Regions from separate parts of the Cellulomonas sp. P5_C5 genome, predicted to be linked through region 1. Evidence: predicted binding sites of a transcription regulator. Region 1 holds the regulator's gene; the other holds the start of a gene.
What was found. The regulator LexA, encoded in region 1, represses DNA repair genes until DNA is damaged. The targets are predictions, from matches to a motif close to TCGAACANNTGTTCGA.
Positions count from the first base shown of each region.

Region 2: the regulator LexA is predicted to act here: its motif matches at 3,487-3,502, upstream of ACXJKF_RS02175 (replicative DNA helicase).

Region 1 is NZ_JBFULY010000003.1:85,379-108,023, forward strand. Features, by position in the region: gene ACXJKF_RS03825 (HelD family protein) at 1-650, shown strand, start outside; gene serA (phosphoglycerate dehydrogenase) at 733-1,932, shown strand; gene ACXJKF_RS03835 (DUF5302 domain-containing protein) at 1,988-2,188, opposite strand; gene ACXJKF_RS03840 (aldo/keto reductase) at 2,303-3,325, shown strand; gene ACXJKF_RS03845 (alpha/beta fold hydrolase) at 3,327-5,321, opposite strand; gene nrdR (transcriptional regulator NrdR) at 5,372-5,890, opposite strand; gene ACXJKF_RS03855 (LysM peptidoglycan-binding domain-containing protein) at 6,327-6,869, opposite strand; gene lexA (transcriptional repressor LexA) at 7,082-7,834, shown strand; gene ACXJKF_RS03865 (L-lactate dehydrogenase) at 7,883-8,884, opposite strand; gene ACXJKF_RS03870 (ATP-dependent DNA helicase) at 8,894-10,966, opposite strand; gene hflX (GTPase HflX) at 10,996-12,519, opposite strand; gene ACXJKF_RS03880 (class I SAM-dependent methyltransferase) at 12,627-13,232, shown strand; gene ACXJKF_RS03885 (MFS transporter) at 13,229-14,608, shown strand; gene ACXJKF_RS03890 (thioredoxin family protein) at 14,557-14,883, opposite strand; gene dapF (diaminopimelate epimerase) at 14,886-15,842, opposite strand; gene miaA (tRNA (adenosine(37)-N6)-dimethylallyltransferase MiaA) at 15,839-16,795, opposite strand; gene ACXJKF_RS03905 (YbjN domain-containing protein) at 16,801-17,319, opposite strand; gene ACXJKF_RS03910 (hypothetical protein) at 17,358-18,083, opposite strand; gene ACXJKF_RS03915 (YbjN domain-containing protein) at 18,161-18,757, shown strand; gene ACXJKF_RS03920 (YbjN domain-containing protein) at 18,807-19,328, shown strand; gene miaB (tRNA (N6-isopentenyl adenosine(37)-C2)-methylthiotransferase MiaB) at 19,333-20,904, opposite strand; gene ACXJKF_RS03930 (amino acid ABC transporter ATP-binding protein) at 21,028-21,810, shown strand; gene ACXJKF_RS03935 (glutamate ABC transporter substrate-binding protein) at 21,864-22,645, shown strand, end outside.
Region 2 is NZ_JBFULY010000002.1:71,300-77,309, reverse strand. Features, by position in the region: gene rpsF (30S ribosomal protein S6) at 1-276, shown strand, start outside; gene ACXJKF_RS02195 (single-stranded DNA-binding protein) at 349-891, shown strand; gene rpsR (30S ribosomal protein S18) at 969-1,205, shown strand; gene rplI (50S ribosomal protein L9) at 1,220-1,669, shown strand; gene ACXJKF_RS02180 (MATE family efflux transporter) at 1,854-3,209, opposite strand; gene ACXJKF_RS02175 (replicative DNA helicase) at 3,523-6,010, shown strand, end outside.

The DNA of each region.
Region 1 (22,645 bases):
CGGCGATGGCGTGGCGGTCCTTGCTGCGACGGGTGCCGACGAGGTCGCTGACCATCGTCGGGGATGTCGCGCAGACCACCGCGACCGCCGGGGCGCGCAGCTGGGCGGCGCAGCTGGACCCGGTGCTGAGGTCGTCGTGGCGCCTCAACGAGCTGACCGTGAACTACCGGACCCCGGCCGAGGTCGCCGACACGGCCCGCCGGGTGGCCGTCGCGGCGAACCTGCCCGTGAGCCCGCTGACGTCCGCACGCGACGTCGACGACTCCTTGGTGGTCACCCGGGTGGTGGACTTCCCTGCCGCCGTCACGGAGAAGACCGAGAAGCTCGTGGCCGAGGTCACGGACGCCGAGGGTGCGGGACGGATCGCGGTGATCGCGGTGGACGCGCGGCTCGACGCGATCGGTGCCGCCCTGCGCGACGCCGGGCTGAAGCCTGCGCTGGGCACCGGGTCGAGCGCGGCGGACCTCGACGCACCGCTCGTCGTGCTCAGCCCGCGCGAGGCCAAGGGGCTGGAGTTCGACGTCGTCGTGCTGGTCGAGCCGGCCGAGGTGATCGACGCGAGCGCGGGCGATCTGTACGTCGCGATGACCCGCCCGACGCGCGCGCTGCACGTGCTCCACGACCGCCCGCTGCCCCGCGGCTGGGTCTGACCTGCCCGTCCCTCGCGTCTCACGCCTGTCCGAGGGCCGGACCGCTGTAGGCCTCGGGGGTCCTGGGGCGCACCATAGGGGCGTGCTGAAGGCCCTGCTGCTCGAGAACCTCCACCCCCAGGCTCGCTCGATCCTCGAGACGGCCGGCTTCGACGTGACGACCCGCACCGGGGCGCTCGACGAGGCCGAGCTGATCGAGGCTCTCGACGGCGTGCACCTGCTGGGCATCCGCTCCAAGACGCACGTCACCGCGGAGGTGCTCGCGGCGTCCCCGTCCCTGGTGGCGATCGGCGCCTACTGCATCGGCACCAACCAGATCGACCTCGCCGAGGCGGCTGCGCGCGGCGTCGCGACGTTCAACGCACCGTTCTCCAACACCCGCTCGGTGGTGGAGATCGCGATCGCGGACATCATCTCGCTGACGCGCCGGCAGACCGAGCTCGACCGGGCCATGCACGACGGCATCTGGAACAAGTCGGCGACGGGCGCGCACGAGATCCGCGGCCGCACGCTCGGCATCATCGGCTACGGCAACATCGGCACCCAGCTGTCCGTGCTGGCGGAGAACCTCGGCATGTCGGTCGTGTTCTACGACACCGCCGAGAAGCTGGCCCTCGGCAACGCGCGCCGCATGAGCACGCTCGACGAGCTGCTCGAGGCGGCGGACATCGTCACGCTGCACGTCGACGGCCGCAGCGGGAACGCCGGGCTGTTCGGGGCCAAGCAGTTCGCGCGGATGCGCCCGGGCGCGGTGTTCCTCAACCTCTCGCGCGGGTTCGTCGTCGACTACGCCGCCCTGCGCGACTCGATCGTCGCCGGGCACGTGGCCGGGGCCGCCGTCGACGTGTTCCCCGTCGAGCCGAAGCGCAAGGGCGACCCGTTCGAGTCGGAGCTGCGCGGGCTTGCCAACGTGATCCTCACGCCGCACACCGGCGGCTCCACCGAGGAGGCGCAGGAGGCCATCGGCCAGTTCGTGTCCAACAAGGTGCGCGACTACCTGGCCACGGGATCCACCACGCTGAGCGTCAACCTGCCGAACCTCGCCCTGGAGCAGCAGCCCGGCGTGCATCGCCTCGCCTACCTGCACCGCAACGTGCCCGGGGTGCTGGCGGCCGTCAACGCGACGCTCGCCGAGCACGGCGTGAACATCGAGGGTCAGCTGCTCGCGACCCGCGGGGACCTCGGCTACGTGGTCACCGACGCCGGTGCGCGGGTCGACCCCGCCGTGGTCGAGGCGCTGTCCACGCGCCCGGAGTCCGTGCGCCTGCGCCTGCTGTCCTGACGCAGCACTGAGGGCCCCGACCAGGTTCCTGGTCGGGGCCCTCAGTCGTGCAGGCTCAGGCGGAGCCGGACTTGCGCTGGAAGCGACGCTGCGAGGGACCCGCGGTCTCCGAGCCGTGCACCTGACCGGTGTTGGTCGAGCCGTCCGCGGTGCGGTGCTGGTTCGACTTCTTGCGCTCGAGCGCCTCGCGGAACTTCGCCTTCGTGTCGTCGCTCACCGCCGCCTCCGTGGTCGCCTTGTCGTCGTCCTGGGCCATGGGCGTCTCCTTACGATGCTGTGTGCCGTCGGACGTCTGCGCCCGCGACCTGCCCAGCCTGACCGACTCACGCGCGCGGCGCCACCTCTTCTCACGCCAGGTAGCGTCGGTCGGGTGCTCCCGGCCACCTTGCTCCCCCACCGGCGGGCCGGCGGGCTGTCCTGGCCGGTCATCTCCCTGGGCCTGTGGCAGAACTTCGGCGCGACGACACCGTTCGCGGACCAGCGCGCCCTCGTCCTGCACGCCGTCGACCGCGGAGTCGTGCACCTGGACCTCGCTAACAACTACGGCCCGCCGCCCTTCGCGGCAGAGGAGTCGGTGGGCCGCCTCCTCGCCCGTGACCTGCGCGGACATCGCGACGAGCTGCTGATCACGACGAAGGCCGGGTACCGGGCATGGCCGGGGCCGTACGGCGAGCACGGCTCCGCGAAGTACCTGAGGGCGTCGTTGGACGAGTCGCTGCGCCGTCTCGGCGTCGATGCGGTCGACGTGTTCTACAGCCATCGGTTCGACCCGAGCACGCCTCTGGAGGAGACGCTCGGCGCGCTCGACCGGGCCGTGCGTTCGGGCAAGGTGCGGCACGCCGGGATCTCGTCCTACTCGGCCGACCGCACGGTCGAGGCGCTCGCCGTCGCCCGGTCGCTCGGGCTGCGCCTCGCCGTCCACCAGCCGGCCTACTCGATGCTCAACCGGTGGGTCGAGCAGCCCGGTGCCGACGGCCGGTCGCTGCTCGACGTCGCCGGAGACGCTGCGATGGCCGTCGTCGCGTTCTCCCCGCTCGCGCAGGGCATGCTCAGCACGCGCTACCTGCACGGGGTGCCGGCCGACTCCCGGGCAGCCCGTGGCGGGCCGCTGCGGACCGAGTGGCTCACCGACGCGACCCTCCACCACGTGCGGGCGCTCGACACGATCGCCCGGGCGGGCGGGCGGACCCTCCCGCAGCTGGCCCTGGCGTGGGTGCTCCGGGACCCGCGCGTGACCTCTGTCCTGGTCGGCGCGCGCACCACGGCGCAGCTCGACGAGAACCTGGCCGCCGTCGCCCTCCCCCCACTGACGGACGACGAGCTGTCCGCGATCGAGCCGCACGCCGTCGACGCCGGCATCAACCTGTGGGGAGTCCGGTCCAGCGACCGCTGACTCAGCTCCCGACGGGCAGGTGTGTCGACCACCACCGCAGCACGTGCTCGAAGCGGACCGCACGGTGCTTCGGGTTGCCCGACCGCGTGAGCTCGTGCCCCTCGCCCGGGAACAGCAGCAGCTCCGCGTGGACCCCGCGGCGCTTCAGCTCGACGAACCAGCGCTGACCCTGCTCGACCGGGCAGCGCCAGTCCTGCTCCGAGTGGATGACCAGGGTGGGCGTCCGGACCCGGCCGACGTTCGCCATCGGCGACTGGGCTGCAAGGGCCGCGGCCCCCGCCTCGTCGTCGGCGTCGCCCAGGTACTCCAGGCCGAAGAACCAGCCGATGTCGCTGGACCCGACGAAGCTCACCGGGTCGAGGAAGCCGCGCTCGACGATCGCCGCCACGAACCGGTCCGTGCGCGTCGTCAGCCACGCGGTCAGGTAGCCGCCGTACGAGCCACCCATGACCCCGACCCGCTCGCCGTCCAGTGCCGGGTCCTCCAGGGCCGCACCGAGCAGGGCGAGGACGTCGTCGGTGTCGACCGTCCCGAAGCCCCGGTGGATCGCGAGGCCGTGCGCCCGCCCGTACCCGGAGGACCCGCGGGGGTTGCCCAGGACGACCGCGTACCCGGCCTCGGCCAGCACCTGGACCTCGTCGAAGAGCCCGTGGGTGTACTGCGCGAACGGACCGCCGTGGATCATCAGGATGGTCGGGTGCGGCCCGGAGCCGTACCGCTCCTCGTCGGGCGCCACCACCCAGCCGTGCACCTCGTAGCCGTCCGGCGCGGTGGCGACGAGCTCGACGGGGACACGCGTACGCCCGGTGGCACGCAAGGCGACCGAGAGGTCGGTGCGCGCCTCGACCGCTCCTGAGGCCGCGTCGACCCGGAAGACCTCACCGGCCGACGTCGGCGTCGCCGCGGTCACGACGACCCGCCCGGTCCCCCCAGCGACCGCTGCGCCGGACACGACGTGGGTGCCACCGACGAGCGTCGTCGCCGCGCCGTCGGCCGTGACGCGGACCAGGTGCGCGGCGCCGCGACGCTCGATGACGACCACCGCGTCCCCGTCCAGCTCCCCCACGAGGGCCGTGACCTGGTCCTCGTCGGGGTCCGTGAGGCGCTGCGGCACCGCGTCGGCGCGGTCGAGATCCAGCCGGTAGAGGCCCGTCTGGGTGGCGACGAAGTCCCGGCCCGTTCGGCCGAGGTCGCTGGCGAGGAACCAGAGGGTGCCGCCGTCGGCGGACGGCAGCACCGCGTCGACGCCGAGGGTGCTGCCCGCGTCCGCGTCGGTGACCGGGACCGGGGAGCCGGGGTCGCCGGTCGGCGACGCGACGACGCGCACCACGTCGCTGCGCAGGTCGGACTCGCGCGCGGCGTGCCGGGACGAGACCCCCACCAGGGCGGCACCCGACGGGAGCCACCGCACACCGCTCACGCCGGTGTCTCCCGTGGTCAGCCGCGACGGCTCGGGCGGCGTCGCCGGACGCTCGCCGTCCGTCGGGACGTCGACCACGAACACGTGCTGCGGGCGGTCCCGGAAGAAGCCCACGCCGTCCGACCGGTACTTCAGCTCCGTGATGTGCCGCGGGTCCTCGCTGCCGGGCTTGCCGTCGGCGGCGTACCGGCCCTCCTCGGGCACCCGGGCCACGTACGCGATGCGCGTGCCGTCCGGGGAGAACCGGGGCTCGGACGCGCCCAGGGGTGCGTCCGTCAGCCGGATCGGCTCACCGCCTGCCGTCTCGACGACGTGCACCTGCGGCTTGCCCTCGGGCTCCGCCCGCAGGAACGCGACCCACCGGCCGTCCGGGCTCACGTCCGGCGCCGTGTCCCGGTGGCCGCGGGTCAGCACGCGCGGCACCTCGCCGCCGTCGAGGTCGACGGACCAGAGATGGCCGACGTACTCGTCGACGGTCAGGTCGGGCTGGAGGACCGACACGACGGCGCGGGTGCCGTCCGCCAGGACCGCCGGCGCACCGGGGACACGCAGGAGCGCAAGGTCGCGAGGTTCCACCCGACGAACCTACGTGGTGCCGCCGACACGTGCAGGTCGCTCCGTGCCGCTCAGACCGAGCGGACGTCCTCGCCCGTCGGCGCGCTCTCGTCGTCGTCCGAAGGTTCTGTGCCCGGCTCCGAGTCCCGCTCGGCGCGCAGCACCGTGATCGCCGCCTCGAAGTCCTCGAGCGAGTCGAACGCCTGGTAGACGCTGGCGAACCGCAGGTAGGCGACCTCGTCCAGCTCCCGCAGCGGGCCGAGGATCGCGAGACCGATCTCGTAGGCGTCGATCTCCGCCGAACCCGCGCTGCGGAGCGTCTCCTCGACCTTCTGTGCGAGCAGAGCGAGGTCGTCCTCGCTGACCGGGCGCCCCTGGCACGCCTTGCGCACGCCACCGGCGATCTTCTCGCGGCTGAACGGCTCGGTGGCACCGGAGCGCTTCACGACCGACAGGCTGGCGGTCTCCACAGTGGTGAATCGACGGTTGCAGTGCGGGCACTGCCGGCGTCGCCGGATGGTGGAGCCGTCGTCCGAGGTCCGCGAGTCGACGACCCGCGAGTCCGGGTGACGGCAGAACGGACAGTGCACGGTGTCCCCCTTCGTGCTGGTGCGTCGACGCCTCGACATCGGGCAGGACGTCTGTCGACAGCGATCGCGTCGTGAACGCCTCCGTGACGCTAGGCCACGGGCCCCCGCGTCGCAAGGCGCCTCGTCGGGCGGCGCGCAGATCGTTCTCCGACGTAGAACGAGGTCGGTCGCGCGCTCGGCGAGCACAGACGCCGCGCGAGGCCGGCCGGCCGGGAACGCACGAGAGCGGCCACCCGAAGATGGCCGCTCTCGCGGGGACGCCCCCGTCCCAGGTCACGGACCGACTCGCCTCGGTGCCGCGCTGTACTGCGGTGAGCCCACGAGCTCACGCTCGTCGACCTCACACCTCCGGCAAGCCCCCCAGCTCGCCTTGTGAGGTAAGGCTAACCTAGCCGCCGCACGATCGGATGGCAACCGAGCCGCCGTCGAGGGGCGCTCAGCTCGCGGGGACGACGATCACCTGACCGGCCATCAGGCCGGCCTCGGGAAGCTCGTTCAGACGGACCAGGTCGACCACGACGTCCCGGACGTCCTCGGACGGCGCGGCCACCGACTCGGCGATCTGCCACAGGGTCTCCCCCGGCTGGACGACGTGCCGCACGACCTCCTGCGCGGAGACGGGGCCGTCGGCGGACGCCTGGCTCGCGACCAGGTTCGTCAGGACGACAGCGACGGCGGCGAGGATCCACAGCACGGCGCGGCCGCGCGCGGTGAGGCGCAGGTGCGCGGCGGACGGGGCCGAGACGTGCGCGCGCGGCGCGGCGGAGACCGCCACCCGGTTCGCCGTCCGGCTCGACACCGGGTTCGACACACGGTTCGACACCCGGTTCGGCATCGCCGGTCCCATGACCATCGCGCTCATCACGTCCCTCGTTCCTGCTCGGCCCGGCTGCCCGGGGTACCGCTCCACCAGCCGCGTCAGCGCCGACCCGAGGTCGAACGCCTGTTCGTCGAACGTCTGTACGATGTCTACCAGCATCCGAGGACACTGTCGAGACACGATCGAACAGATGTTTGATCTTCAGCCCCGACTTCCCTAGGCTGGCGATGCAGCACAAGCGCACCACGAGGCACTGACATCGCCGCCGGGATCCCCCGTCGCCGCAGGTCAGGACCTCGCGGGCGGGAGCAGGTACAGGCGGAGAAGGCCGGGCGTGCTGCGCGGCGGCCGCCGGACGGAGGAGGAGCGCAGTGACGGACTCAGGGGACACGTCCCAGCCCGAGAAGGACCTGGCGACGGTCCACACGCTCCCGGACGGGGCGCCCGGATCCGACGGCCTCACCGCGCGCCAGCGCCTCGTGCTGGACACCATCCGGTCGTCGGTGGAGTCCCGGGGCTACCCGCCGAGCATGCGGGAGATCGGGGAGGCCGTCGGTCTCACCAGCCCGTCGAGCGTCAAGCACCAGCTCATGGCGCTCGAGCGCAAGGGGTACCTGCGCCGCGACCCCAACCGCCCGCGCGCCATCGAGGTCGTGCACGCCGACGACTCGCGCGGCGTCGGCACCTGGACCGCGCCCGACGGCAGCCGCTCCGCCTTCCCGGACCAGGGGGACGGCGAGCGCCTGCCCGCTCCGTCCTACGTGCCGGTCGTCGGCCGGATCGCGGCGGGCGGGCCCATCCTGGCGGAGCAGGTCGTCGAGGACGTCTTCCCGCTCCCCCGCCAGCTGGTCGGCGACGGCGACCTCTTCCTGCTCAAGGTGGTCGGCGACTCGATGATCGACGCCGCGATCTGCGACGGCGACTGGGTCGTGGTCCGGCGTCAGCCGGTGGCCGAGAACGGCGAGATCGTGGCGGCGATGATCGACGGCGAGGCCACGGTCAAGACTCTCAAGCGCATCGACGGCCACGTCTGGCTCATGCCGCACAACCCGGCCTACTCGCCGATCCCGGGTGACGAGTCCACGATCCTGGGGCGCGTGGTGAGCGTCCTGCGCAGCCTCTGACACTCCGTCGTCGGGCCGCACCTCTGTCGGGGTGCGGCCCGACGTGCGTCAGAAGCCGAACTGACGAGCCACCGAACGCACGGCGTCCGCAGACTTCCGCAGCCCCGCCAGCTCCGCGTCCGACAGCGGTACCGGCAGTCGTTCGCCCACGCCGTGCGCTCCCACGATCGCGGGGACGGACAGGCAGACGTCGCTGATCCCGTGGAAGTCGTCCAGCAGCGAGGACACCGGCAGCACGCGTCGTTCGTCCTTGACGATGGCCTCGATGATCCGGGAGCCGGCCAGTGCGACGGCGTAGTTCGTCGCGCCCTTGCCCTCGATGATGCGGTAGGCCGAGTCGACCACCTCGTGCGCGATGCGGTCCCGCACCTCCGCGGTCAGAGGCCCGCTCCCACCGCGGCCGGTCCACTCCAGCAGCGGGACCGAGCCGATGCTCGCCGACCCCCACAGCGGCAGCTCCGTGTCCCCGTGCTCGCCGGCGATGTACGCGTGCACGTTCTGCACCGCGACCCCGGTGTGCTGCGAGATGAGGTAGCGCAGCCGGGACGAGTCGAGGACGGTGCCGGACCCGAACAGCTGCGACGGCGGAAGGCCGGAGATCTGGAGCGCGGCGTAGCTGACCACGTCGACGGGGTTGGTCACCATCACGTAGACGGCGTTCGGCGCCACCTCGACGAGGGCCGGCAGGACCTTGCGGACCAGCCCGATCGTGGCCTCGGCGAGATCGAGGCGCGACTGGCCGGGCTTCTGCTTGGCCCCGGCGGTGAACATGACGACGTCGGCGTCCGCGCACACCGCGATGTCGTCGGAGCCGACCACCTCGGCCATCGGCATGAACTGGATGCCGTGCCCGAGGTCCAGCGCCTCGGCCTCGACCTTCGCCGCGTTGATGTCGTAGAGCGCCACCGACCGGGCTGCACCGCGCAGGAGAGCCGCGTAGGCCATGGTCGACCCGACCGCCCCCGCACCCACGATCGCCAGCTTCGAGGTCCGCCTGCCGCTGCGGAACGGGGTCAGGCCGATGTCTTCCAGGTCCAGGCTCTCGGTCATCTCCCGAGGCTAACCGGGTGCGGCGAGCCGCTGCAGCGCGGAGACGGCCACGGCACGGTCCGTCGTGCGCCAGAACGCCGGCAGCGACCGGGTCAGGAAGCTGCCGTAGCCGGCCGTCGCCAGCCGGGGGTCGAGCACGGCGACCACCCCCCGGTCCTCGCTCGTGCGGATCAGCCGCCCCGCGCCCTGCGCGAGGAGCAGCGCCGCGTGCGTCGCGGAGACGGCCAGGAAGCCGTTGCCGCCCGCCTTCTCGATCGCGTCCGACCGCGCGGAGCTCACCGGGTCGTCCGGCCGCGGGAACGGGATGCGGTCGATGATGACGAGCCGGCACGTCGCGCCCGGGACGTCGACGCCCTGCCAGAGGGAGAGCGTGCCGAACAGGCACGTGGCCTCGTCGGCGATGAACTGGGAGACCAGGGTCGGCAGCTGGTCGTCGCCCTGCGCGAGGATCGGCACGTCGAGCCGCTCGCGCATGGCGGCGGCCACGGCGTTGGCGGCGCGCCGTGACGAGAACAGCCCGAGCGTCCGCCCGCCGGCGGCCGTGATGAGGTCCGCGATCTCGTCGAGCTGCGCGTCCGTCGCCGGCTCGCGACCCGGCTTGGGCAGGTGCCGAGCGACGTAGAGGATCCCCTGCCGGGGGTAGTCGAACGGGCTGCCGACGTCGAGGCCGCGCCACGGCACGCCGGCCGGCGCGGTGGGCTCCTCCCCTGCCAGCGACGTCGGACCGACGGGCTCGGCGTCGGGCCGGACCTCGAGCCCGACCGCGCGGGCGATCGGGTCGAACGAGCCACCGAGCTCGAGCGTCGCGGACGTCAGCACGCCGGAGCGCCCCGCGAGGAGGTGGGTGCGGATGAGGCCGTTGACCGCGAGCGGCGCCGCGTAGAGGCGGGTGAGCACGGAGCCGCGCCGGTCCTCGCCGCGGCTGCACCACAGGACGGTGTGCCGGTGGTCCTCGGGGTCCGCCGCCATCCGGTCGGCCACCTCGTACAGCGCGAGCATCGTGGCCTGCGCGACCTTGCGACCGCCCTCGGGGGGCACGTTCGGGCCGGTCTCCGGCTTGAGCACCGTGAGCAGGGCGCGGGTGGCGTCGCGCACGCTGGCGACAGCGTCCCGGGCCGCCGGGGGCAGCCCGTCGCGGAACCGGGCCTCGGGCAGCCCGACCAGGACGGTGGCCAGCGCCTGGCTGGCCGAGTCGAGGTCGGTGGTCGGGACGCCGCCGTGCCGACGCGCGAGCCGGGCGGCGTGCTCGATGGTGGCGACGGACAGCTCGGAGGTCGCCTGTGCCGTCACCCGGTCCGTCAGCTCGTGCGCCTCGTCGACGATGAGCACCTGGTGCTCCGGCAGCACGCCGGGTGAGCCCGAGGCGGCGATGCCGAGCATCGCGTGGTTGGTGACGACGACGTCGGCCTCCCGCGACGCGGCCTTCGCCTTCTCCGGGAAGCACTCGGCGAGCATCGGGCACTTGCCGCCCAGGCACTCCAGCGAGGTCACGGACACCTGCCGCCAGGCCCGGTCGGTGACGCCGGGCACCAGGTCGTCGCGGTCGCCGCTGTCCGTCTCGTCGGCCCACTCGCGCAGCCGCAGCACCTGCTCGCCGAGGCTCTCGGACAGCGCCGACGCCCCCGTGCGCGCGGGAGCGGGGTGCTCTGCGGCGCCGGCGTGGTCCCCCAGGTCGAAGAGCGTGCCCGTGTCGTCGTCGGGGTACCCGCCCGCGACCTTGTGCACGCACACGTAGTTGTGCCAGCCCTTGAGCAGGGCGATCGCGGGCGTGCGCGGCAGGTGGGGCTCGAGGGCCTTCGCGACGAGCGGGAGGTCGCGCGTGATGATCTGGCGCTGCAGCGCGAGGGTCGCGGTGGAGACGATGACGTGCTCGTTCTCGAGGACCGCGTGCCGCACGGCGGGGACCAGGTAGCCGAGCGACTTCCCGGTGCCCGTCCCGGCCTGGACGAGCAGGTGCTCGCCCTTGTCGATCGTCTCCGCGACGGCGACGGCCATCTCGTGCTGCCCGTCACGACGGACCCCGCCGAGCGCCCCGACCGCGACGTCGAGGAGCGTCTCGACGGAGGGGTCGGCGTCTGGCACCGCGTCAGCCTAGTGGCGGCAGAGCACGCTCAAGAACGGGCCTGTGCAGCGGCTTCCAGCTCGGCGGCGAGACCGGCGTCGACACGCGCACGCAGGGCCGTCCCGTCCGCGGTGTGCTCCTCCGACTGGATGTCGCCGTGCTCGTGCACCCGGCTCACCAGGTCCCCGCGGTCGTACGGGACGACCAGGTCGACGCTCACCCCGGGCCGCGGCAGCTGGTCGGCGACCAGCGCCTGCAGCTCGTCGATCCCCTCCCCGCTGTGCGCCGAGACGACGATCGAGTGCACCTCGCGCGAGCGCAGCCGGGCGATCGCCTCGGGCGTCGCGAGGTCGGCCTTGTTGAGCACGATGATCTCGGGCACGTCCATCGCGCCCGGGATGTCCGCGAACACGTGCCGCACGGCAGCGATCTGGCCCTCGGGATCGGGGTGGGACGCATCCACGACGTGCAGGATGAGGTCCGCGTCGGCGACCTCCTCCAGCGTGGAGCGGAACGCCTCGACCAGCTGGTGCGGCAGCGCGCGGACGAAGCCCACGGTGTCCGCGAGCGTGTAGATCCGTCCGTCGACCGTCTCCGCGCGGCGGACGGTCGGGTCGAGCGTCGCGAACAGCGCGTTCTCGACGAGGACCCCCGCGTGCGTCAGCCGGTTGAGCAGCGACGACTTGCCCGCGTTGGTGTAGCCGGCGATGGCCACCGACGGGATCGCGTGCTTCTTGCGCGACGCCCGCTTGGTGACCCGGCCCGGCTCCATGGCCGCGATCTCGCGGCGCAGCTTGGCCATGCGGTTGCGGATGCGTCGCCGGTCGAGCTCGATCTTCGTCTCACCGGGACCACGTGACCCCATGCCCGCGGCCGCACCGCCGACCTGACCACCGGCCTGCCGGGACATCGAGTCGCCCCAGCCGCGCAGGCGCGGGAGCAGGTACTCCAGCTGCGCCAGCTCGACCTGCGCCTTGCCCTCCCGGGACTTGGCGTGCTGGGCGAAGATGTCGAGGATCAGTGCGGTCCGGTCGATGACCTTGACGCGGACGATGTCCTCCAGCGCGCGGCGCTGCGACGGTGCGAGGTCGCCGTCGACGACCACGGTGTCCGCACCGACGGCTGCGACGAGCGTGGCCAGCTCGGCGGCCTTGCCCGATCCGAGGTACGTGCCCGGGTCCGGCTTCTGCCGGCGCTGGAGCAGCCCGTCGAGCACCTGCGAGCCCGCGGTCTCGGCGAGCTGCGCGAGCTCACGCAACGAGATCTCGGCGTCGGTGACGGTGCCGGAGCCCCAGACTCCGACGAGGACGACCTTCTCCAGGCGCAGCTGGCGGTACTCGACCTCGGTGACGTCCTCGAGCTCGGTGGACAGGCCCGCGACCCGGCGCAGCGACGTGCGCTCCTCGAGCTCGAGCTGGTCCCCGTCGTAGGACGAGTGCACGGTGCCGCCGGCGTGCAGCGTGGTCCCTGCCCTGGCGAGCACACGGGCCACGACGTCGTCGGCCACCTCCTGCGCGGAGCGCGTGGGCGGGGCGTCCTCGGTCTGGCTGGTGGTGTGCTGCGGGTCGGTCAAGGGGTTCCTCGTCTCGTCGGGTGCCCCCCAGGGTCCCACGGGGTGCCGACAGCGCACGAGGCATTTCGCTGCGGGCCGAGCGCGCTCGCGTGGGTATCGTCGGCGCCGTGAGCGAGCAGGACCACTACTTCACCGCACAGCCGGCCTCCCCCGACGAGCGCCGGCTGCTGCGCGTCCACCTGGCGGGCCGGGAGGTCGAGGTCGAGACGGCCGGCGGGATCTTCTCCCCCGACCACGTCGACCTGGGCACGCGGGTGCTCCTCGACCACGTCCCCGCGCCGCCGACGGGCGGGGACCTGCTCGACCTCGGCTGCGGGTGGGGACCGATCGCGCTCACGCTGGCGCTGGAGTCCCCCGCCGCGCGGGTGTGGGCGGTCGACGTCAACGAGCGGGCGCTCGACCTGACGCGCCGCAACGCCGAACGCCTGGGCGCGACGAACCTGCGTGCCGTGCGTCCCGACGAGGTCCCCGACGACGTGCGCTTCGCGGCGATCTGGTCCAACCCGCCGATCCGCGTCGGGAAGGTCGCGCTGCACGCGATGCTGACGCACTGGCTCGGTCGTCGCGCCCCCGGCGGCGAGGCGCACCTCGTCGTCGGCAAGAACCTGGGCGCCGACTCCCTGCAGCGGTGGATCGCCACCGAGCTCGGCGTCGCCGTCGACCGCACCGCGAGCGCCAAGGGGTTCCGCGTGCTCGTCGTGCACGACCGATGAGCGACTGGCGGGAGCTGCGCACCACCACCTGGAGCATGGTCGCGCTGATCTTCATGGTCGCGTTCGAGTCGCTGGCCGTGACGACCGTGATGCCGACCGTCTCGGATGCGCTCGACGGGGCCTCGCTGTACGCGTTCGCGTTCGCGGGGCCGCTGGCGACGGGGGTCGTGGGCATGGTGCTGGCCGGCCCGTGGAGCGACCGCAGCGGACCGCGGACGCCGCTGCTGGTGGCCGTCGGGCTGTTCACCGCGGGCATCCTCGTGGCCGGCGCCGCGCCGTCGATGGGCGTGCTCGTCGGGGGTCGGCTGCTCCAGGGGTTCGGCGGCGGGGCCATGACGGTCGCGCTGTACGTCGTCGTGGCCCGGCTCTACCCGGCGATGCTGCACCCGCGGGTGTTCGCGTGGTTCGCGGCGGCGTGGATCATCCCGTCGCTGGTCGGGCCGGCGGGCGCGGGAGCCGTCGCGCAGCACGCGGGGTGGCGCTGGGTGTTCCTCGGGGTCGCGCTGCTGGTGATCCCGACGACGCTGATGCTGGTCCCGGCGCTGCGCCGGATCGGGCCACCCGAGACCGCCGGTGAGGCGGCGCCGCGCGGCCGGCTCGCCTGGGCCGCTCTCGCCGCCGCGGCCGTCCTCGGGCTCAACCTCGCCGCGCAGGTGCCGCTGCCGTGGTCGGTGGTCGTCGCCGTCGGCACCGGTGTGGGCGCCCTCGTCGCGCTGCGCGCCGTGGTCCCCGCCGGCACCATGCGCGCGGCGCGCGGCCTGCCGAGCGTCATCGCGACCCGCGGTCTGGTGTCCGGCGCGTTCCTGGGGGCCGAGGTGTACCTGCCGTACCTGCTCACCGAGCGGTACGCGTTCTCGCCGACGACCGCGGGGATCGCGCTCACGTTCGCGGGTGTCGCCTGGGCCGGGACCTCGTGGCTGCAGGGACGCCTCGGGGACCGGCTGCCGTCCCGCACGGCGGTCGTCGTCGGCTCTCTCCTGGTGGTCGTCTCCGTCTCCGGGGTGCTGGTCACCGCGGCGGTCCACCTGCCGCCCACGGTCGCGATCGCTTCCTGGATGCTGGCGGGGGCCGGGATGGGTCTCGTGTACTCCCGGTTGACGGTGCTCGTGCTCGCCTACTCGGGCCCCGGGACGCAGGGCGTGAACAGCTCCGCGCTGTCGATCGCGGACTCGATCGGCGCGGCCCTCGCCCTGGCCCTCACCGCGCTCGCCTTCGCCGCGGCGGACAGCGACGCGGACGCTCCGTTCACCGCCGCGCTGGCGGTCGCCGCGGCGTTCGCCGTGGGCGCCGCGCTGGTGGGGCCGCGCGTGGGGGCCGGCCGCCCTCAGGCGGACGACTCGACCGACGACGCCGAGTCGAGCGCGCTGCGCAGCTGAGCGAGCGTCGGCACGCCCGTCGCGCGACGAACCACGTCACCGCGGGCGTCCAGCACGAGGACCGTGGGCGTGACGTCGATGGCGAGCCGCTCGCCGAGCGCCAGGTGGTCGGCGATGTCGAGGTCCGCGTACGCGACCCCGTCGGCCGTCGCGACGGCCCGCTCGACGACGTAGCGGGTCGACCGGCACGGTGCGCAGAAGGTGCTGGAGAACTGCACGACCGTGGCGCGTGCGCCGAGCGGCACGCCCAGGTCCGCCGGGGTCAGACGCACCACGATCAGTGCCCGGCGACCAGGGCGGTGAGGTCGACGTCGGCCGCGGCCACGAGGACGGCGGGTCCGGCGAGCTCGACGTGCCCGTCCGCCAGCACGCTCACGCGGACGGTCCCCCCGGGCACGTCGACCAGCCAGACGTCGGGCGCTCCCGCGCCGGCCCAGGTGCGGACCGCCAGGGCCGCCGCGCACGCACCCGTCCCGCACGACCGGGTCTCCCCGACGCCCCGCTCGTGCACGCGCATCCGCACGCGACCGACGAGCGACCCGTCCGGAGCCTCGTGCTCCCCCAGCGGCACGACGAGCTCGACGTTGGTGCCGTGCGGCGGCACCGGCGTGACCTGCGGCGCCGTGGTGAGGTCCGCTGCGGCCAGCTCGTCCTCGTCGCCGAGGGCGAGCACCACGTGCGGGTTGCCGACGTCCACGCTCAGTCCCGCGCGGGCGACGTCGAGCCCGGAGACGAGGACCTCCGCGTCGGCGCCGTCACGCACCGCCTGCGACCCGCCGGGCAGGTACCAGCGGCCCATGTCGACGGCGTACCAGACGTCGTCGCCGACGCCCGTCGGCACGGGCACCCGGCGGACGCGTCGGACTCCCGCCCGCGTCCCGAGCGCGAGCTCGCCGTCGGCCGCGTCCCACAGCCCGAGGCGCTCCAGGTAGGCGGCGAACACCCTGACCCCGTTGCCGCACATCTCCGCGACCGAGCCGTCGGCGTTGCGGTAGTCCATGAACCAGTGCGCGTCGGGGTCCTCGGCCAGCGCCGCAACGCCCTCGGGCACGTGCTCGCTGGCGACGACCCGGATGACGCCGTCCGCACCGACCCCGGCACGCCGGTCGGCGAGCCCTCGGACCAGGACCGGCGACAGCTCGACGAGCGCGTCGCGGTCGTCGAGCAGCACGAAGTCGTTCTGCGTGCCGTGACCCTTGGTCACGTGCAGCGTCGGGGCGGCCACCACGGTCATGAGCCCAGGCTACGTCGTGGCGTCGGGTCGTCGGTGGCGAGGCCCAGGTCACCGGCGTCCGCGGCGGCGACGAGCGCGAGCGCCCGCTCGACGAGGTCCGGGTCCTGGGCGTCGAGCCAGTGCACACGCGGGTCCCGGCCGAACCAGCCCATCTGCTTGCGCGCGAGGCGACGGGTCCCCGCGGCGACCGCGGCACGCGCCTCGTCCTCGGTCAGCTCGCCGTCGAGCATCGCCAGCACCTCGGCGTAGCCCACGGCCCGTGACGCCGTCCGACCCAGCCCGTGCGCGCGCAGGTGCTCGACCTCCTCGACGAGCCCGCGCGACCACATCCGATCGACGCGCTGGATGATCCGCGTGTCGAGGACCGCGCGGTCGCAGTCCAGCCCGAGCTGGACCGCCGGCACCTCGTAGACGTGCTGCGGGAGGCTCGCGGAGTACGGCCGTCCGGTGATCTCGATGACCTCCAGCGCGCGGACGATGCGACGGGCGTTGCGCGGGCCGATCCCGCCGGCCGCCACCGGGTCTGCCGCCGCGAGTTCGGCGTGCAGCGCGCGGGCGCCCTCCGCCTCGACGCGCGCCTCGAGGCGCGCCCGGACGTCGGCGTCGGTCCCGGGGAACTCCATGTGGTCGAGCAGCGCCCGGACGTACAGACCCGAGCCCCCGACCGCCATGGAGCGGTTGCCGCGGCCCTCGATCTCGCCCAGTGCCGTGCGGGCGCGTGCCTGGTAGTCGGCCACCGACGCGTCCTGGTGCACGTCCAGGACGTCCAGGAGGTGGTGCGGGACGCCCTGGCGCTCGTCGGGCGTGAGCTTGGCGGTACCGATGTCCATGCCCCGGTAGAGCTGCATGGCGTCGGCGTTCACGACCTCGCCGCCCAGGGCGTGCGAGAGCGCGAGCCCGAGGTCGGACTTGCCCGTCGCCGTCGGCCCGACGAGCGCGACCACGAGGGCCATCGGCGTCAGTCCAGGGTGGGTCGGGCGGGGTCCGTGTACGCGATCGGCACCTCGGGCGGCGCAGGGGCGACCGGGACGGTCGGGACCGCGTCGGGGTACTTCTCGTCGAGCCCCGCGAAGAACCGCAGCGCGCTGGCGATGCCGACGGTCAGGTGCAGGTCCAGCTGCTCGTCGGTGAGGCCGTGCTCGTAGTCGACCGTGTGCTCGGTGTAGACGGCGACCTGCTCGGCCTCGATCCGCACGAAGATCTTGGGCCAGACCATCGTCTCGGACCACGCGTTCGCGCCCAGGAGCACGTTGCCGAACTCGGTGCCGGGCACCTGGCGCGCCCAGCGGCCACGGACCTGCAGGTACTCCTTGGCGCGGCCCAGGGTGATGAACCAGAACGGGTGACCGTCCCAGCGGCCCACCAGGTCGCCGTCCTTGTCGGTGCCGTAGACCGACCCGCGGGCGTCGAGCCGCTCGGCCACCCGCGCGGTCGACAGGGGCGGCAGGGTGGTGGGCTCGTGCTCGGCGGATGACATCGGGACCTCGGCGTGTCGGGGACGGACAGCGAGAGACCCTACCGGGCGTCCCAGAGGAGCACCGCGTGCTGCGCCCCGAGCTCCGTCGACTCCGCGAGCACCCGCGACCGGACGGGGCGGTCGCCGGCCGCGCCCAGGAGCACCTGCCACGGCGCCCAGCCCCGGACGGCCAGCTCGGCAGCGAGGTCGGCGTCGTCGGCCGCGAGCCGCGTCCTGGCCTCGGGCCCGGCGTCGGTGAGGTCGGCCAGCACGCGCGCGTCGTGGTCGGGTGCGCGCGGGTCGTCCGCGAGGGGTGCGTCGGGGCCGTGCCGCCCGCTGCCCGAACCGACGACGACCAGCCCGGTCGGCGCGTCGCGCACGAGCTCGCGGCCGAGGGCGGCGAGCGCCTCGGGGCTCTGCCGACCGGTCACCTCCACGACCCGCAGCCGCGTGTGCCCGCGCGCCCGCGCGAGCAGGTGCAGACCGACGGCGCTCGGGACCGACGGGACGTCCTGGCCGTCCCCGCCGAGCTCGACGGGGTCGACCGGCCACCAGAGCAGGTCGTCGGGCACACCGGCGGCGCCGAGCGAGGGTCGGACCGTCCCCGTGAGCTCGCGCGGGACCGGGCCGGGCGCCACGACGACGATCGTCGCGACGTCGGCCCCGACCACCTCGGCGACCGCGTCGACGGCCGCCGTGCGGAGCCCGACGAGCGCGTCCGCCCCACCTGCGACGCCAGGAACCAGCAGCGCGGTGTCCGGGACGAGGGCAGCGGCGACGAGCATCCCCCGAACCTACGGGAGACCTCCGCCACCCGAATGACGGCACCCCGGTGTGGCCGACCGCCGGTACTGTCGTGCGCATGGGGTCGTTCGGGGATCGCGCACGGCGCTGGTGGCAAGGGCGTCCTGGGCCCGCGGCTGCCTCGGACGCGGACGCGGACCTCGAGCCCGCCGACGACGAGCTGCACGACCGCGTCGCGGAGCTGCTGGCCCGCGAGCTGGGCGTCGCCGAGCCCGCCGCGGACCTGCCGTCCGACGTGACACCGGCCCGGATCGCCGCGTGGATGACCAACAACCAGTTCAGCTACTTCGTGGACAACGACGGTGACCTGGGTGGCCTGTGGCGCGGGCGGCTCTTCTACTTCTTCCTCTTCGGGGAGAAGTCGGAGATCCTGCAGGTGCGCGGCCAGTGGCACCGGGAGGTGGCGATCGAGCGGCTCGAGGAGGTGCTCGACGTCTGCAACGAGTGGAACGCGGACCGGATCTGGCCCAAGGCGTACGTCCGCGTCCGGGACAACGGTCGCGTGCACGTCGTCTCCGAGGTGGCGACGGACCTCGAGCACGGCGCCACGGACGCCCAGCTGAGCCAGATGCTCTTCTGCGGCCTGTCCACCGGCAGCATGTTCTTCGACGCGCTCGACGAGCGGTACCCGGACCCGGCGGGGGTGGCCCCGTGAGCGGGCCGGAGGGCGTGGTCGCCCGCAGGCCCGCGAACGAGGTGGGCTCATGAGCGGGCCCGGCTGGCTGCTGCGGGTGCTCGGCGGGCTGCCGAAGCCCACCAAGCGACCCACGCCCGACGACGAGCCGCCCGGTCCCCTGACCCGGGAGCGGATCGCGGACTACCTCGTCGCGCGCGGCTACCGCTTCGTGGTCGACGACGACGGCGACCTCACGGGGACGTGGGACGGGAGCCGCTTCTGGTTCCTGCTCCTCGGCGAGCAGCAGGAGATCCTCCAGGTCCGCGGCCGGTGGCACCGGAGCCTGCAGCTCGACCAGCGCGAGGTCGCGTCGCTGGCGGTCAACGACTGGAACCGCGAGCGCATCTGGCCCAAGGCGTACCTGCGCGAGGAGGAGGGTGTGCTCGCCCTCTACAGCGAGGTGTCGGCCGACTTCGAGCCCGGGGTGACGGAGCCGCAGCTCGCGCAGCTGCTCGCGTGCGGGCTGGGCACGGGCGTGCAGATGTTCTCGTCGCTCGAGGCCGTCCTCCCGCGTGACGACGTGACGCCGCCGGACGTGCCGGACAACTGAGCGGTCAGCGCCGCGCGAACGTCGGCAGACCGAGCACGACGGGTCCGGCCGGGCCGCCGGTGCCGCAGGCCTCGCCGGCGCCACCGTGGCTGTGCTCGTCCTGGCTGCTCTGGCGCCGGTCCCACGCGTCGCCGGCGGCCGTGCGTCGCACGGCGAACGTGCCGCCCGTCAGCGCGGAGTCGGCCACGAGGTGGTACGGCGCGGCGTGCGTGACGGTCACGGACACCAGGTCGCCCGGGCGGGGGACGTCGACGTCCCCGTCGGGCAGGGCGAGGTGCACCAGCCGGTTGTCGGCAGCGCGCCCGGTGACGCGGTGCGTCGCACCGTCCTTGCGGCCCTCCGTCTCGGCGACCAGCACCTCCACGGTCCGGCCGATCTGGGCCTGGTTCTCCTCGTGCGCGATGCGGTCCTGCAGGGCGGTCAGCCGCAGGAAGCGCTCCTGGACCACCGCTTTGGGGATCTCGTCGGTCAGGTCGAACGCCGGGGTCCCCGGGCGCGGCGAGTACTGGAACGTGAACGCGGAGGAGAACCGCGAGGCCTCGACGACCCGCAGGGTCTCGGCGAAGTCCTCCTCGGTCTCCCCGGGGAAGCCGACGATGATGTCGGTGGTGATCGCCGCGTCCGGCATCGCGGCCCGCACGCGGTCGAGGATGCCCAGGAACTTCTCCGACCGGTACGAGCGGCGCATGGCCCGCAGGATGCGGTCCGAGCCTGACTGCAGCGGCATGTGCAGCTGAGGCATGACCGTCGGGGTCTGGGCCATCGCCTCGATGACGTCGTCGGTGAACGCGGCCGGGTGCGGGGACGTGAAGCGCACCCGCTCGAGGCCCTCGATCGCGCCGACGGCCCGCAGCAGCCGCGCGAACGCGCCGCGGTCACCGAACTCGACGCCGTAGGAGTTCACGTTCTGGCCCAGCAGGGTGACCTCGATGGCGCCCTGCGACACGAGCGCCTCGACCTCCGCGAGGATCTCCCCCGGCCGGCGGTCGCGCTCCTTGCCGCGCAGGTGCGGGACGATGCAGAAGGTGCACGTGTTGTTGCAGCCGACGCTGATGGACACCCAGCCGGCGTAGACCGACTCGCGCCGCGTGGGCAGCGTGCTGGGGAAGACCTTCAGCGACTCCTCGATCTCGACCTGGGCCGCCGCGTTGTGCCGCGCGCGCTCCAGCAGGACCGGCAGGACGTCGAGGTTGTGCGTGCCGAACACGACGTCGACCCACGGCGCCCGCTCGACGATGCCCGCGCGGTCCTTCTGCGCGAGGCAGCCGCCGACCGCGATCTGCATCCCGGGCCGTGCGCGCTTGGAGGCGGCGAGCCGGCCGAGGTTGCCGTAGAGCTTGTCGGCCGCGTTCTCGCGGACCGCGCACGTGTTGATGACGATGACGTCCGCGTCCTCCGCCGCAGCCTGCACCGGGCTCGCCGCGACGTACCCGGCCTGCTCCAGCATGCCGGCCATGTGCTCGGAGTCGTGCACGTTCATCTGGCACCCGAGGGTCTTGACCAGATAGGTGCGCGCAGCGCCGTCGCGCTCAGGTGTCGAGGCGTCGGGCAGCAGGGCGGGCAGGGTCGTGGACATCACCGACAAGGGTACGGCCGCTCTTCCTGAGTCCCTCACCTGGGGGCTTGCTTGACGGTGACGTTGCCGAACCGTGACCGTCATCGCTCGCCAGATCGGGCAAACCCCCCGTAGGTTCATCCAATGGTGGACACCTCAGCCGCACCGCCCGCCCCGACCGACCAGACGTCCGACGCCCTCGTGGAGCTCCGCGGCGTCGACAAGCACTTCGGTGCGCTGCACGTGCTCCAGAACATCGACCTCACCGTGAGTCGCGGCGAGGTCGTGGTGATCATCGGCCCGTCCGGAAGCGGGAAGTCGACGCTCTGCCGCACGATCAACCGGCTGGAGACCATCGACTCCGGCACCATCGTCCTCGACGGCGTGCCGCTGCCGGAGGAGGGTCGCGCGCTCGCCCGGCTCCGGGCGGACGTCGGGATGGTGTTCCAGTCGTTCAACCTCTTCGCGCACAAGACCGTCCTGGAGAACGTCACGCTGGGTCAGGTCAAGGCCAAGGGCGTCAAGCCGGCCAAGGCCAAGGAGATCGCGCTCGCCCTGCTCGACCGCGTGGGCGTGCGGAACCAGGCCGACAAGCTCCCCGCCCAGCTCTCCGGCGGTCAGCAGCAGCGCGTCGCCATCGCCCGCGCGCTCGCGATGCAGCCGAAGGTCATGCTCTTCGACGAGCCCACCTCGGCCCTCGACCCCGAGATGATCAACGAGGTGCTCGACGTCATGGTCGGCCTCGCCCGCGACGGCATGACGATGATCGTCGTCACCCACGAGATGGGCTTCGCCCGCCGGGCCGCGAACCGTGTCGTCTTCATGGACGGCGGCCAGATCGTCGAGGAAGCCGACCCGGAGACGTTCTTCACCGCTCCCAAGAGCCACCGCGCCCAGGACTTCCTCTCGAAGATCCTCACCCACTGACACGCCCCACTCAGACCGAACCGACACTGCACACCACACGAAGGGGACGAACGATGCGTAGAGGACGACTGGTACTGGCTCTCGCGGCAGCGGCCACGCTGACGCTCGCCGGCTGTTCGAGCGGCGACGGCGGAGACGACACCGACGCCGGCGCGACGAGCGAGGCGACGGAGGAGACCGGCGGCGCCGAGGGCACCATCAAGATCGGCATCAAGTTCGACCAGCCCGGACTGGGCTACCAGGACGGCAGCGAGTACACCGGGTTCGACGTCGACGTCGCGAAGTTCGTGGCCGGCGAGCTGGGCTACGGCGAGGACCAGATCGAGTGGGTCCAGGCACCCTCCGCGCAGCGCGAGACGCTGCTGCAGAACGGCCAGGTCGACATGATCTTCGCCACCTACTCGATCACCGACAAGCGCAAGGAGGTCGTCTCCTTCGGCGGCCCCTACTTCGTCGCCGGCCAGGACCTCCTGGTCGCCGCGGACGACGACTCGATCAGCGGCCCGGAGGACCTCGAGGGCAAGAACCTCTGCTCCGTCACGGGGTCCACGTCCGCGCAGCGCATCAAGGACGAGTACGCCGCCGGCACCAACCTGCTCGAGCAGCCCGGGTACGCCGAGTGCGTCACCGCCCTGACGGCAGGGACGGTCGACGCGGTCACGACGGACGACATCATCCTCGCCGGCCTCGCGGCCGTGCCCGCCAACGAGGGCAAGGTCAAGGTCGTCGGCAACCCGTTCTCCGAGGAGAACTACGGCGTCGGCATCCCGATGGACAGCGACAAGTGTGAGGCCATCAACGAGGCCATCACCAAGATGATCGACGACGGCACCTG
Region 2 (6,010 bases), on a different contig from region 1:
GAACTCATGATCATCCTTGACCCCGAGATCGAAGAGCGCACCGTCGCTCCGTCGCTCGACAAGTACCTGACGGTCATCAAGACCGACGGTGGCACTGTCGACAAGGTCGACATCTGGGGCCGTCGTCGGCTTGCCTACGACATCCAGAAGAAGTCCGAGGGCATCTACGCCGTCATCGACTTCCACGCGACGCCCGCGACCGCCAAGGAGCTCGACCGCCAGCTCGGCCTCAACGAGGTCGTCCTGCGGACCAAGGTCCTGCGCGCCGACGCCTGATCTCATGTGGGTGGCCGCCCGTAACGTGCGGCTCCACAACTTCCGACTGATCGAACGAACGAGGAGCTGGGCATGAGCGGTGAGACCGTCATCACGGTGATCGGGAACCTGACCGGGGATCCCGAGCTGCGCTTCACCCCTTCGGGGGCCGCTGTCGCGAACTTCACCGTCGCGTCCACCCCCCGTACGTTCGACCGCCAGAGCAACGAGTGGAAGGACGGCGACACGCTGTTCCTCCGCTGCTCGATCTGGCGGGAGGCGGCCGAGTCGGTCGCCGAGTCGCTCACCAAGGGCACCCGCGTCATCGTGACCGGCCGGCTCGTGCAGCGCTCGTATGAGACCCGTGAGGGCGAGAAGCGCACCGTGTACGAGCTCCAGGTCGACGAGGTCGGCCCGTCCCTGCGCTACGCCACGGCCAAGGTCACCCGGACCCAGCGTTCGGGTGGCGGCGGCGGTGGCTTCGGCGGCGGGGGCGGCGGCGGCTTCAACAACGGTGGCGGTGGCGGCGGATTCGGTGGCTCCGGCGGCGGTGGCGGCAACCAGCAGGACGACCCGTGGGCGACGCCCGCAGGTGGTGCTGGCGGTGCCGGCTACTCCGACGAGCCCCCGTTCTGATCGGCGCCTGACACTCAGACATCTCCCATCCCTGGGCACGGCAACGCCCAGGGCTCCAGCAGACAAGGAGCACCACGATGGCCAAGGCCGTGGTCCGCAAGCCGAAGAAGAAGCAGAACCCGCTCAAGGCGGCGAAGATCGACGTCGTCGACTACAAGGACACTGCGCTGCTGCGCAAGTTCATCTCCGACCGCGGGAAGATCCGCGCTCGCCGGGTGACCGGTGTGTCCGTCCAGGAGCAGCGCGCGATCGCGCGTGCCGTCAAGAACGCGCGCGAGATGGCACTCCTGCCGTACTCGTCGTCCGCACGCTGAGAAAGGGGACCATCATGGCGAAGATCATCCTGACCCACGAGGTCACCGGTCTCGGTGAGCCCGGCGACGTGGTCGAGGTGAAGGACGGGTACGCCCGGAACTTCCTCGTCCCGCGCAACCTGGCGACGCCCTGGACCAAGGGCGCCGAGAAGGACGTCACCGCGATCCGCAAGGCCCGCAAGGCCCGCGAGATCGCGACGCTCGACGACGCCAAGGCGATCCGCGACTCGCTGCAGAGCAAGCCGGTCGTCGTGTCGGCCAAGGCCGGCGAGTCGGGCCGTCTGTTCGGTGCCGTCACGACTGCCGAGATCGCCGACGCGGTCAAGAAGTCCGGCGCACCGCAGATCGACAAGCGGAAGGTCGAGATCGGTCAGCCGATCAAGGCCCTCGGCGAGTACCAGGTGTCGGTCCGTCTGCACGCAGGCGTGTCCGCGACGGTGACCGTCAAGGTCGTCGCAGCCTGAGCTGAGCAGCACCCAGCAGCGCCCCGTTCCCCCTGTGGGAGCGGGGCGCTCCTGCGTTCAGCACCACAACGTCCGAGCATCTGGCCGCCCCGACGACCACATGTGCGGACGTCCTGTGTCTCGGACCTGTTGCGTCCGAGGAAGTGGCTGCTCCGACGCTCACTTGCTCGGACGTCCCGTCTCGTCAGACGCCCGTGACCATCCACGCCGTGCCGCGGGCGCGCCAGCCGGTGGTGACCGCGCGGGCCAGCATGAAGACGCCCGCGAACGCCGCCCACAGCCACGCCAGGCCCGCAGCGCCCGGCGGTGCGGCCTCGCGGACGGCCAGCGCGAACGGCACGTAGACCACCAGGGTGGCCATGCCGGCCCAGGCGAGGAAGCGGCCGTCGCCGGCGCCGATGAGGACGCCGTCGAGGACGAACACCCAGCCGGCCATCGGCATCGTCACGGCGGCGACGACGAGGGCGGCGATCGCGGCTGCCCGGACGTCGTCGGCCGTCGTGAAGAGCGGCACGTACACCCACGACAGTCCGCCGACGACGAGGCCGAGCGCGGCACCGGCGCCGACCCCCCACTGGAGGGTCCGTCGCAGGACCGCGCGGACGCGGGGSACGTCGGCGGCRCCSAGSSCGTGGCCGACCAGGGCCTGGGCGGCGATGGCCAGGGCGTCGAGCGCGAACGCGGCGAGCCCCCACACGGCGGCGACGACCTGGTGCCCGGCGAGCTCCACGGCCCCCAGACCGGTGGCCACCCACACGGTCAGCAGGATGGCGAGCCGCAGGGACAGCGTGCGGACGAACAGGGGCGTCCCGGCGCGCGCGTTGGCCCAGATGCCCCCGGCCGCCGGTCGGAGCTGCGCACCCGAGCCGCGCGCGCCACGGACGACGACGACGGTGAGCGCGGCGGCCATCGCCAGCTGCGTGAGGGCGGTGCCGAGCCCGGAGCCGGCGATGCCCATCCCGACCCCGTAGACGAGCACGACGTTGAGCACGGCGTTGACGACGGCACCGGTCGCAGCGACGACCAGGGGTGTGCGGGTGTCCAGCAGCCCGCGCAGGGCGCCCGTGGAGGCGAGGACCAGGAGCATTCCGGGCAGGCCCGGCGCCGACCAGCGCAGATAGGTCACGGCCTGCTGGGCGACCTCGTCGGAAGCCCCGAGTGCCTCGATCAGCCACGGAGCGCTCAGCCACGTGACGGCCGCCAGGACGATGCCGAGGCCCAGGGCCAGCCACATCCCGTCGACGCCGACCTGGAGCGCGCCCGCGCGGTCGCCCGAGCCGAGGCGTCGGGCGACGGCCGCGGTCGTGGCGTAGGCGAGGAAGACGCACAGCCCGATGACGGTCATCAGCACCGTCGAGGCGAGCGCCAGACCGGCCAGCGGGGCGGTGCCGAGGTGGCCGACGACGGCGGAGTCGACGAGCACGAAGAGCGGCTCGGCCACCAGAGCGCCCAGTGCCGGGACGGCGAGGGCGAGTATCTGGCGGTCGATGCCGGGCGGTCGATGTCCGACAGATGAAATCGCGGCCAACCTTTCTCGCATCCACAGCAGGTGCACAGCGTTCCTGCGGGTGACACGCGGATCTGAGGCGAACTTCACCCCTCTGTCCACACCCCTGTCCACGGACTGTGGACAGAATCGGACGTGATCCACAGCCTCGCTCACAGTAGGTGAGGGGTCGCTCCACAGAAGTCTGCACGTTGCCCACAGGGGCGCGCAGGGGCGTTTGGACGACGGGCTCGCAGCACCTAACGTCGCGAGTGCGAGGACCCGATGCTGCGCCTGGGAACTCGTCTGGGCGCGGATGTCAGACCCCCCATGGAACATGTGTTCGGATGACGACGATGGGGATCATGTGACGATCGAGGACCTCGAGTACGGCGCGCCGTCCGGGACCAACCGCGGTGGCGGCGGCTACGACCGGACCCCCCCGCAGGACCTCGACGCCGAGCGCAGCGTGCTCGGCGGCATGATGATCTCCAAGGACGCGATCGCCGACGTCGTCGAGCAGATCCGCGGCACCGACTTCTACCGCCCGGCGCACGAGGTCGTGTACGACGCGATCATCGACCTCTACGGCCGCGGCGAGCCGGCCGACGCGATCACGGTCGCGGACGAGCTGACCAAGCGCGGCGAGATCCAGCGCATCGGTGGCGCCCCCTACCTCCACACCCTCATCTCGTCCGTCCCCACCGCCGCGAACGCCGGCTACTACGCACGGATCGTGCGCGAGCGGTCCGTGCTGCGCAAGCTCGTCGAGGCCGGCACCCGCATCGTCCAGCTCGGCTACGGCACCGACGGTGGCGACGTCGACGAGATCGTGAACAACGCGCAGGCCGAGGTCTACGCCGTCACCGAGCGGCGGTCGTCGGAGGACTACCTGATCCTCGGCGACATCATCGGCGGGGCGGTCGACGAGATCGAGGCCGCCGGCCACCGCGGCGAGGGCATGATCGGCGTGCCGACGGGGTTCTCGGACCTGGACCGGCTGACGAACGGCCTCCACCCGGGCCAGATGATCGTGCTCGCCGCCCGGCCCGCCATCGGCAAGGCCCTCGCCCTCGACACGCCGCTGCCCACCCCGTCCGGCTGGACCACCATGGGCGAGGTCCAGGTCGGCGACCTGTTGCTGGCTGCCGACGGGACGCCGACCCGTGTCGTCGCCGCCACGGACGTCCTCGTCGGGCGTCCGACGTACCGCGTGACCTTCGACGACGGCAGCGAGATCGTCGCCGACGCCCTCCACCAGTGGGCGACGAGCACCCGCGCCGAACGCCGCCGGAACGCAGGCCTCTCGGCGATCCGCACGACCGAGGAGATTCACGCCAGCGTCCGCTGCGCGACCGCCGACGCTCGCGCGAACCACTCGGTCGCTACTGCCGCGGCCCTGCGTCTGCCCGAGGCGGATCTCCCGATCGACCCGTATGCGCTCGGGGTATGGCTCGGCGACGGTCACTCGGCGTCGGCGCGATTCACCAGCGCCGACCCCGAGATCGCGATGCTGATCGAGGGTCGTGGCCTCGTCGCACGAGCCTCCGCGTCGGGTGCCGGTCCCGCTCGGCTGTACTCCCTCCAGCTTCCGGTCGACGTGGTCGCCGAGCGCTGCTGCGAGGTCTGTGGCACGGCGTTCGTGCCGAAGCGGTCGCACGTCCGCACCTGCGGGCGCTCGTGCGGCGGCAAGGTGAAGACGCTCACGGGCCCGGTCCCCGTGCCGACGTGCCCCGACTGCGGCGTCGAGACGACAGGGCTCCTGCGGTGCCAGCCGTGCCACGACGCCAACGGGACGGTCCACGGTCGGCTCCGTACGCTCGGCGTCCTGGGCAACAAGCACATCCCGTCGTCCTACCTGCGCGCGAGCGAGCAGCAGCGGCGAGATCTGCTGGCGGGCCTCCTCGACACGGACGGCACCGTCAACCCGACCGGCTCGCCGCAGATCGCCCTCACGAGCCGCCGCCTGGCTGAGGACGTCCGCGAGCTGGTGCACTCCCTCGGGTACCGGACCGGGTGGTCGACCAAGCGAGTGGCCGGCCGGACCGAGGCCTCGTCCGTCGCCTACACGCTGACCTTCACGACCGACGACGAGGTGTTCGCCCTCGAGCGCAAGCGGCTCGTGCACAAGGAGCGTCGCCGACCGCCGACCGCTCGTCTGACGCAGCGGTTCATCGTCTCGGTCGAGCCGATCGAGAGCGTGCCCGTCCGCTGCGTGGAGATCGAGCACGCGACGCACCTGTACCTCGCCGGGCGCTCGATGATCCCGACGCACAACTCGACCATGGGCATCGACATCGCCCGGTCCGCCTCGATCAAGCACAACATGACCTCCGTCGTGTTCTCGCTCGAGATGAGCCGCAACGAGATCACCATGCGTCTGCTCTCGGCCGAGGCGCGCGTGCACCTGCAGAAGCTGCGCAACGGCCAGATGGGCGAGGACGACTGGGCCAAGATCGCCGCCACGATGGGAAAGATCTCCGAGGCGCCGCTCTTCATCGACGACTCGCCCAACATGTCGCTGATGGAGATCCGCGCCAAGTGCCGACGGCTCAAGCAGAAGCACGACCTCAAGCTCGTGGTCATCGACTACCTACAGCTGATGTCCTCCGGCAAGCGCGTCGAGTCCCGTCAGCAGGAGGTCTCCGAGTTCTCCCGAGCGCTCAAGCTGCTGGCAAAGGAGCTCGAGGTGCCGGTCATCGCCATCTCGCAGCTGAACCGTGGCGCCGAGCAGCGCACCGACAAGCGACCGCAGATGAGCGACCTTCGTGAGTCGGGTTGTCTCACGGAGGACACCCGCATCCTGCGCGCCGACACCGGTGCGGAGACCACCCTCGGTGAGCTGTATGCCCTCG